Fodinibius salicampi: one gene and its partners. The protein of the gene in region 1 interacts with the protein of each later gene in a pairwise test. Links are inferred from orthologs where the notes say so. Each region holds a gene or a part of one and is shown in the gene's direction. Other genes may lie near its edges. The genes, in order: ftsZ, ABEB05_RS14555 and rlmN.

Evidence for each region.
Region 2: the proteins of ftsZ (region 1) and ABEB05_RS14555 interact in binary tests that used the Escherichia coli proteins (3 or more experiments, as listed by UniProt). The link is inferred for Fodinibius salicampi from one-to-one orthologs.
Region 3: the proteins of ftsZ (region 1) and rlmN interact in binary tests that used the Escherichia coli proteins (3 or more experiments, as listed by UniProt). The link is inferred for Fodinibius salicampi from one-to-one orthologs.

The regions. Positions count from the first base shown.
Region 1 is NZ_BAABRS010000002.1:422,672-425,705, reverse strand. Bases 145-3,013 are described here. They hold ftsZ (cell division protein FtsZ), read left to right. Parts: upstream 145-844; coding sequence 845-2,182; downstream 2,183-3,013. Other genes in these bases: ABEB05_RS09670 (endonuclease MutS2), read left to right, coding at 2,491-3,013; ftsA (cell division protein FtsA), read left to right, coding at 145-785. Also shown: more of ftsA, read left to right, coding at 1-144; more of ABEB05_RS09670, read left to right, coding at 3,014-3,034. UniProt on the Escherichia coli protein: Essential cell division protein that forms a contractile ring structure (Z ring) at the future cell division site. The regulation of the ring assembly controls the timing and the location of cell division.
Region 2 is NZ_BAABRS010000004.1:225,913-228,988, reverse strand. Bases 5-2,915 are described here. They hold ABEB05_RS14555 (rod shape-determining protein), read left to right. Parts: upstream 5-887; coding sequence 888-1,943; downstream 1,944-2,915. Other genes in these bases: mreD (rod shape-determining protein MreD), read left to right, coding at 2,806-2,915; mreC (rod shape-determining protein MreC), read left to right, coding at 1,967-2,809; purH (bifunctional phosphoribosylaminoimidazolecarboxamide formyltransferase/IMP cyclohydrolase), read left to right, coding at 5-765. Also shown: more of purH, read left to right, coding at 1-4; more of mreD, read left to right, coding at 2,916-3,076. UniProt on the Escherichia coli protein: Forms membrane-associated dynamic filaments that are essential for cell shape determination. Acts by regulating cell wall synthesis and cell elongation, and thus cell shape.
Region 3 is NZ_BAABRS010000004.1:350,565-353,713, reverse strand. Bases 104-3,087 are described here. They hold rlmN (dual-specificity RNA methyltransferase RlmN), read left to right. Parts: upstream 104-1,031; coding sequence 1,032-2,144; downstream 2,145-3,087. Other genes in these bases: lepB (signal peptidase I), read right to left, coding at 2,213-3,087; ABEB05_RS15100 (mechanosensitive ion channel family protein), read right to left, coding at 104-822. Outside these bases: more of ABEB05_RS15100, read right to left, coding at 1-103; more of lepB, read right to left, coding at 3,088-3,149.

The DNA.
Region 1 (3,034 bases):
TCATTACGGGACTGGTTTCCGCTGCTAAAAATATCTATCGCTGTGTAGAACGCGCGGGGTACCAAGTTGCAGATATTATTTTGGAACCTCTGGCCTCTTCTTATGCCGTGCTAGATGAAGAAGAGAAAGAAGCGGGTGTGGTACTGGTGGATATTGGCGGAGGAACAACAGACGTAGCGATCTTCCGTGATAATACCATCCGACATACCGCTGTCATAGCAATCGCCGGCAAAAAAGTCACCGACGATATCCGGATGGGATTGAGTGTGCTCGAAGATCAGGCGGAAAAGTTGAAGCGCAATCATGGTGAAGCTTATATCGATCTTATTGAAGAAGACGAAGCCATTACCGTTCCCGGCATTGCGGGACGTCCTCCCAAAGAAATTACCAAAAGTATTCTGGGCAAGATAATACAGGCTCGAATGGAAGAGATCCTGGAAATTGTGGCCATTGAAGTAAAACGAAGTGGTTATGCCGATTCTCTCAGTGCTGGCGTGGTACTGAGCGGCGGCGGATCACTCATCAAAAATGTATGTCCCCTGGCCAATGAAGTATTGGGGATGGATGCAAAAATTGGAAAACCTATAGGGCTCAGCGGGGGACTTACTGAAGAAGTAAACAACCCCATTTACGCAACCGGTGTGGGGCTTGTTATGCACGCCATCAAAACCGGTAGCGGACCTCAAAATGAGGCAATCATACCTTCTTCTACCAAAGGATCGAGTGTAGAAAAGGTCATGGAACGACTAGCTGACAGAATGAAAAGCTGGTTTAAAGAACTTTAAAATAGCATAGCAATCAAGTAGCAAAAATAAATAAAAGCAATCTAAACAAGGAGTCAATTATGAGTAATCTTAATTCTCGTTTCAGTTTTGACATCGACAGTCAAGACAATGCGAAGATAAAAGTCATAGGTGTTGGTGGCGGCGGAGGTAATGCCGTCAACAACATGATTCATAAAGGTCTGACCAGCGTAGAATATATTGCGCTGAATACCGATGCACAGGCCCTCAAGAATAGCATGGCAGATGTTACCATCCAAGTGGGAGCAAATCTCACAAACGGACTGGGAGCCGGTGCACGACCGGAAATCGGTCGTGAAGCGGTAGAAGAAAACAGACACGAAATAGAAGAGGCTATCGAAGGAGCCGATATGATCTTTGTTACAGCCGGCATGGGTGGCGGTACAGGTACAGGAGGTGCTCCTGTTGTATCTGGAATTGCCAAACGTAAAGGTATACTTACGGTGGGTATTATCACAACCCCCTTTGAGTGTGAAGGGCCCAAGCGGATGAAGTATGCCCATGAAGGCATCACAGAGCTCAAAAAGAATAGCGATACTGTTATCGTTATTCCGAACGAGCGCCTGATGGATATTGCCGATGAGGATACGACACTGTTGGAGGCTTTTGAAGAAGCCAACCAAGTGCTCTATAACGCTACCCGAGGTATTTCAGATCTTATTCTGATGCCGGGGCTTATTAACCTCGACTTTGCAGATGTACGCACCACCATGCTCGACGGTGGAGCCGCCATCATGGGTGCCGCGAATGCTACGGGAGAAGATCGCGCCGAGATTGCTGCACGTGAAGCAATCAACTCTCCCCTACTCGATGGCGTAAGTATTCGGGGAGCCCGCAATGTATTGGTTAATATTTCATCCGGAGCTAATCTCGGGATGAAAGAAACCACTACGGCTACCAGCATCATTCAGCAAGAGGCCGGTGAAGATGCAGAGATCATTCTGGGTACCGTACTCGACGAGAGTTTTGATGACGAACTGCGCGTTACGGTTATTGCCACAGGATTTGATCTGGCCGAAAATCGTAATGAAGCTCGGGTTGCTCCTAATAAGAAGGAAGCCAATCAGTCTTCCCAAAATAAAAAATCAAGCAAAATGGATATCCCTAAAGCAAGTGATGTTACAGGGCAAAGCCGTTACTCCTCTACCAATGAACCTTTCTATAAGGGAGAGAAAAATTTAAAACACATGGATCAGCCGGCTATCCACCGCCGGGGACTCAAAAATGTGCACTCTCTTAATAAAAAGGAAGAGCAGGAGCAAGATGAACAAAAGGCAAGTGAACAGAAACAAGGTGACGAATTACTAAATAACCGCCGTGAACGAATCGATAAAACGGATTCTGATCAGCCGGCTTTTCTCCGTAAAATTATGGATTAAACAAGGCTGATCGTGATCCTTTTTAGATTGCTATATTTTTTTAACTCCCACAACTGATTTTTTAATCAGTTTTCCCCATCCCGTATCTAATGCGGGATAGATTGCTAAACTATAAAGGGAGTCCTTTGATCGGGACTCCCTTTCTTTATTATATAAAAACCTGTTTCTTCGGGATTACTTCCTTTCTCCCAGGTTAGAATTCATCATTTCGGCTAAATAAGCTTATATTTAAGACAAAAGTACCTATTTAACGAATCTTAACAGATCTCTTTTTAGGACTAAGAAAATAATAATATCCACAGCTTTTCATGCATCTATTTCCCCAACAATTAACAGAAAAGATTGGCTTTGAACGAATTCGATCTTCCGCAATTGAGAATACGCGCTCTCCTATGGCTCGTGAGCAGCTTTCTTCGATGACCCCCTTTTCGGATCCACAACTTATACAGCGGCTTCTCAAACAAACCAAGGAAATGATGGATCTGCTTCAAAATGATTCGGCATTTCCATTGAATAACCTCCATGATATTCGGGAGCAGCTAAAGAAGTCGCGCGCCGAAAATAGCGTACTTCCCCTCCCCGTTTTTATGGAAATACTTGAAGTTTCTGTTACTGCCCGGCGTATTAAATCATACTTGAATAACCGAGAAGATTACTATCCTGAGCTCAAAGAAGTTTCAATTGGACTCATACCACTAAAAGAATTGGAGAATGCTCTTCAAGATGTCCTAAATGAAAACGGAGAGCTTCGCAGTGATGCTAGTCCACAGCTACAATCTATTCGCAAACGGTTAAATAATAAACGCAATGATCTTCGCAATACTATTAATCGCGCAATGAGCCGCGTTTCCA
Region 2 (3,076 bases), on another replicon or contig:
GATTTTAAGGATTCTGATCCAACCTGTGCTATTTTTAAACATACCGTTCCCTGTGGGGTAGCCTCTGACGAGAATCTTACCAAGGCATGGGAAAAAGCCTTCCAAACAGATACTAAATCCCCTTTTGGAGGCATTGTAGCTGTCAACCAGGAGCTCGATCTTGATACCGCTAAAAAAATAGACGAAATATTTACTGAAATTATTATTGCTCCTTCCTATACTGAGGACGCTCTTTCTCTGCTCAGGCAGAAGAAAAAAAGACGCCTTATTCGCCAAAAGAAGTATTTGAGTGATAGCTCAGAACAACAGTTCCGTTCGATCTTCGGAGGAGCACTCAGTCAGGACCTTGATTTCTCTATTCTTGATGAAAACGACCTTAAAGTGGTGACAAAGCGCCAGCCGAGCCAAAAAGAACTTCGCGATATGCTTTTTGCCTGGCAGGTGGTTAAACATGTAAAATCCAATGCCATTGTTTACGCTAAAGATCAGCAAACTATTGGCATCGGCACAGGGCAAACAAGCCGTGTAGAAGCTTCGCAAATTGCTATTGCCAAAGCCAAAGAAGAAGGACTCTCAATAGAAGGTACCGCCATTGCATCTGATGCCTTCTTCCCCTTTCCCGATGGAGTAGAAGCCGCGGCTAAAGCAGGCGCCACTGCAGTAATTCAACCAGGCGGAAGTATTCGCGATGACCAAGTCATAGAAACCGCTGACGCCCTTGATCTTACCATGGTCTTCACCGATAAAAGACTTTTTAGGCATTAAACATTTTCATTTTAACTTTTATTCTTATTTATTCGGAAATAGACGTACAAAATTGTATTTTTATTTTTGGTCTTTTTTAAGGTAAAATTTGACTACTTGCAGCTCATCTACACATAGCTAATATGGACAATAACGTATCTACATCTAAGAAAGATAAACAGCAACGAAAAGGTTGGTTTGACTGGCTATACACCGATATTGCTATCGATCTTGGTACCGCCAACACCCTTATCTATTCCCGGGGGGAAGGTATCGTACTTAATGAGCCCTCCATTGTTGCCCTGAACACACAGAATGAACCTGTTGCAACAGGACACGAGGCCCGGCTGATGCACGAAAAGACCCATAAGAATATCCGCACCGTACGCCCCCTACGTGATGGCGTTATCGCGGATTTTGAGGTCGCTGAACAAATGATTCGCGGTATGATTGACAAGGTTAAAATGAAATGGTACTCCAGTACCCGAACAATGGTTGTTTGTGTACCCAGCGGCATCACCGAGGTCGAACGCCGAGCTGTTCGGGACAGCGCAGAACATGCCGGAGCCAAATCGGTCCATCTCGTAGACGAACCCATGGCAGCGGCAATCGGAATTGGACTCAATGTGCACGAGCCGATTGGAAATATGATTGTAGATGTAGGCGGGGGAACCACTGAGATTGCTGTCATCGCTCTTTCGGGTATCGTATATGCACAGTCGGTACGTTTGGGTGGTGACGAGCTGAATGAAGATATTATTAATTATTTCAGGCGGAATCATAATCTCCTTATCGGAGAACGAACTGCTGAAAAGATCAAGTGCGAAATCGGGTCGGCTGCTCCTCTCGATGAAGAAATAGAAATGGATACGAAAGGACGTGATCTTGTTAACGGGGTCCCCCGAGTCCGCCACGTTACATCCAAAGATGTTCGGGAGGCAATCTCCGAATCGGTAAACACTATTGTTGAATCTATTACCAAGTCCCTGGAGCAGACTCCTCCTGAACTGTCAGCGGACATTCTGGATCGGGGTATTATGCTTACCGGTGGAGGTGCCAAGCTTAAAAATCTTGATAAACTAATCCGGGAAACTACCGACTTGCCTGTCCACATTGCCGAAGATCCTTTAACTGCCGTTGTACGTGGTACCGGCGCCATATTAGAAGATCTCGATTATTACCGAACCGTAATTACCTAAGTATCTAAGGAAGGAAGAAGTGAATGCAAATTCGTTTTCCGGGAATAACGGAAATTAAAGATCATATTATTGCAGCATTTTTACTTATTGTTGCGGTAGGCCTTATTGTCAGCCGTCATCAGGGGGGGCTTCATAATTTACGAACTGTTTCGGTAACTGTTTTCAGCTACCTGGAGGAACCGTTATCTAATATTCGAACTTATCGGCAGGCCTTAAGGACTAACACTTACCTCAGACAACAAAATGTTTTACTACTTGACGAGTTAAGTCGCCTACGTTCAGCTCGTGAAGAGAATGAAGAACTTCGCCAATTACTTGAATTCAGCCGCAATAGTAATCTTAATCTATATCCCGTACAAATTGTGGGAAAAGAACTTTCCCAGGTATTTAATTCTTTAACTATTGATGCAGGTACTGAAGAAGGTATAACCGCTGGTATGCCTTTGGTAGCAGCCGAGGGATTGGCCGGAAAGGTTGTACTGACCGATGGAGGGTACTCCCAGGTAATGCCAATTTTTAACAGTTTATTTAAGGTTAGTGCCAAACTACAAAACTCAGGTGCCTATGGCATTGTTTCCTGGGATAGTAAAAACATTCATGAACTTCAGCTAAACTATGTCCCTCAAACCGTAGAGGTCGATTCCGGAGAAATAGTAATCACTTCTGGATACAGTAATCAATTTCCTCCGGATATTCCTATTGGAGAAGTGATACGGACCGAACATCAACCGGGTCGGGATATACAGAAAATTATCGTCAACCCTTTTGCAGATATTTATAGCATGACGGCCGGATTTGTTGTTAAATTTCAACCCGATACTACGATCCAAAAACTTAACGAACAATATCAGAACGCTTTAGAATGACCGGAAGGCGGCTTAAACATATCGGCATAGGACTTGTCTTCCTGATTCTTCAGCTTGTGCTATTTCGGCATTTAACTATTTTTGAAGCATATCCTGATCTTGTTCTTATATTCCTGGTCTGGTATATGAGTAAGGAAAACAGAACAGCAGCTCTGCTGATGGGGGCTTCTTTGGGATTTCTGCAGGATGCTCTGCTTGATGTTTGGGGGCTCAATATGTTTTCTAAAACATTGCTTATATATATCGTTCATCGATTTATTCCTAAAG
Region 3 (3,149 bases), on another replicon or contig:
ATTTTCATCAAACTTCTTTTTAAGCGCCATAATCGCATCACTTCGAGGAGTAAGAAAATCAGAATTCCTCCGGAAATTTACCCAAAAACAAACCTTGAAATTGATAGAACTCCCTCCGAATTCATCGAAAAAGAACAGGATATCCTTATCACTGTCATAGTTTTCAAGCTCTTCAATAGCCTCAATAGCTAGTTGGCGAACTTGCTCAAGATCTTCGGCATATGAGACCCCGCAACTCAAATCAATACGACGCTGACGCTCATCCGTAAAGTTAGAAAGCGGATTTTCAAATACCATTTTATTCGGGATATATACAATCTGTCCCTGGGGCGTTTGTAGAATTGTGTTTCGAAGATTTAACTTCCGTACAGTGCCATATATATCATTAGTTTCAATAATATCGCCAATGCCAAACGGATGCCGGAGCGTAAGAATGATACCCGAGATAAAGTTTGATGCAATATCCTGAAATGCAAAACCTAAGGCCAAACCGACAATACCAGCACCGGCAAGCAGCGAGGTAACTGCCCCATCCAGGTTCAAGACACTCAGGGCAATAAATATACCGATACTAATAATCATGATACCCACTATGGTTTCCAGCAGGTCAATAACGGTTTTATTCATCGTTGCCTTTGACAACAGTTTGTGGACGGCCTGCCGAACCAGCTTACCAATCACATAAAACACAATCAGTACCAGCAGGGCCATCACCATCTCAGGAAGCATGCTTATAAGCGTATCAAGCCAAGTCTCAAGCTTGCTTGTCACTTCCTCATTAAACTTGCTCCTCAAGTCATTGAAAAGGGTAGAAAATTCCATTGCTTATCTTTTATATTTTATTTCTTGCAGACTATTAAAATCTATATAACTATCATCAATTCATAATAACCGCTTCTTTTTTATAAAATTTGTTAGATTCTACCTATCCGGTGATTTCTATTCTTAAATATCATATATACCCATCAACCACTTAATATTTTGTCTCTAAAGTTTAACATCCGTGCTGTAGTCTTTGTATCTTTGGATATATGACTACACAAACCCATAGCGAAGAAAAAATAAACCTTAAAGATCTTACAAAGCAAGAACTCCAGGAATTTAGTGCCGATATGGGACTGGCCTCCTATCGGAGTGATCAGCTCTTCCAGTGGCTCTATCAAAAGGGAGTACACAGCTTTGATGAAATGACCAACCTTTCCAAGGACTTACGAATACGCCTTAAAGAAGTAGCAAAGGTCCCTACCATTGAGCACAAAATGCAGCTCGAATCTAAGGATGGGACTATAAAGTTTCTCTTTGAACTCGAGGGCGACGAACAACACAAGGTCGAGTCTGTACTTATCCCTGATTTTTATCCTGATGGAGCGGCTAATCGATTAACGGTGTGCGTGTCATCCCAGGTGGGGTGCGTATTTGGATGCTCTTTCTGTGCCACCGGAAAAATGGGATTTTTCCGGAGCTTAACCCACGGCGAAATTGTAGATCAGGTACAGTACATTAATAACCTGTGTCAGGAGAAGTTTGGAAAGGGCATCACCAATATCGTATATATGGGAATGGGAGAACCGCTTCATAACTATGAGGCCGTAGTTAATTCTGCATCTATTATCATGGATGAACTAAGTATTGGACTTTCTCCCAAAAGAATAACCGTTTCTACGGTAGGACTTACCAAGCAAATTAAGCAACTGGCAGACGAGCGCCAGCCTTTCAATTTGGCGATATCTCTGCATGCAGCTAATGATGAAAAGCGGGATGAAATTATGCCCATAAATAATTCAATGAACCTGGAAAAACTCAAGGAAGCAGTTCAGTATTATTATGATAAGCTGCACCGGCCTATCACCTACGAATACCTGTTATTTGATGAATTTAACGATACCAAGGAAGATGCGCGCCAGCTTGCCGAAATCGTACAGTGGGTACCCAGCAAAGTAAATATTATCATGTACAACGATGTGGCAGGCGTAGAACTCAAACGAGCCCGAGAGCAACGACTGGATGCCTTTATGCAGGAACTTGTATCAAGGGATATTACTGCTACAGTGCGCCGAAGCCGTGGTGATGATATCGATGCCGGCTGCGGACAGCTGGCCATTAAAGAGGGACAAGCCCAAGGAAAATCAATACGAAAGAATTAAGGAGCAGCCCTGAAGTTAGGAGGAAGGAAGTACTCGACTCCTTCTTTCCTCACATACATACACCAATACTAATCATGGATAACATTCAGAAGACGATCAAAACGGGGCAGCCACCGATCTTTATCCCATGAGAAATAAATAATACCTGCTTTGCCGACTATATGCGTCTGTGGTACAAATCCCCAGAACCTGCTGTCCTCACTGTCATCTCTGTTATCACCCATTACGAAGTAGTAATCCTGCTGAATAGTATATTCATTGGTTTCTTCTCCATTGATAATAAACTGCCCTCCATTTCGCTCCACATCATTTTTCTCATAGCGAGTAATAATAGCTTCGTAAATATGGTAATTATCAGCCGTTAAGGTTACGGTTTGTCCTTCAAACGGAACAACGACCGGAGACATGTGATGGTGGTTATTAAAACCGGAAGAAAAGCTGAAGGACCGCCGATCATATTCATTAAAAGTATCAGGCAACACAAAAAGCTCTACATTTGTTACTTCCGGCCAGTTGCTAATGTTCTCAGCCACCTCATCAGTCATATTAATACGGTAGCTTCCTGAGTTACCGTTACGTGATTGATATATTGTTCCTCCAGCTGCTTGTACCTTTGACGCACTTAACCTTATCCTGTTCCGAACATCCACCTCATAGACTTGCTGAATTCCAGGAAAAGGATTGGCTTCTTCAGAGTTTACATAAAGCTGTTTGTCATCTATAGACAGGGTATCCCCCGGTATCCCCACAGCACGCTTTATGTAGTTTGTCTTACCGGCAATAGGTGCAATATCAATCGGATAGTTAAACACCACAATATCATTCCGTTCTACCTCACTAAAACCAGGCAGACGAGTCCACGGCAACACGAGTCCCTGCATATAGATATTCGTAAATGGAACTCCTAATACCATTGGTGTACGGGGACCGTAACTTATCTTTGAGACTATCAAGAAGTCTCCCGTCATCAGTGTTTTCTCCATTGAGGGAGTTGGAATACGATAA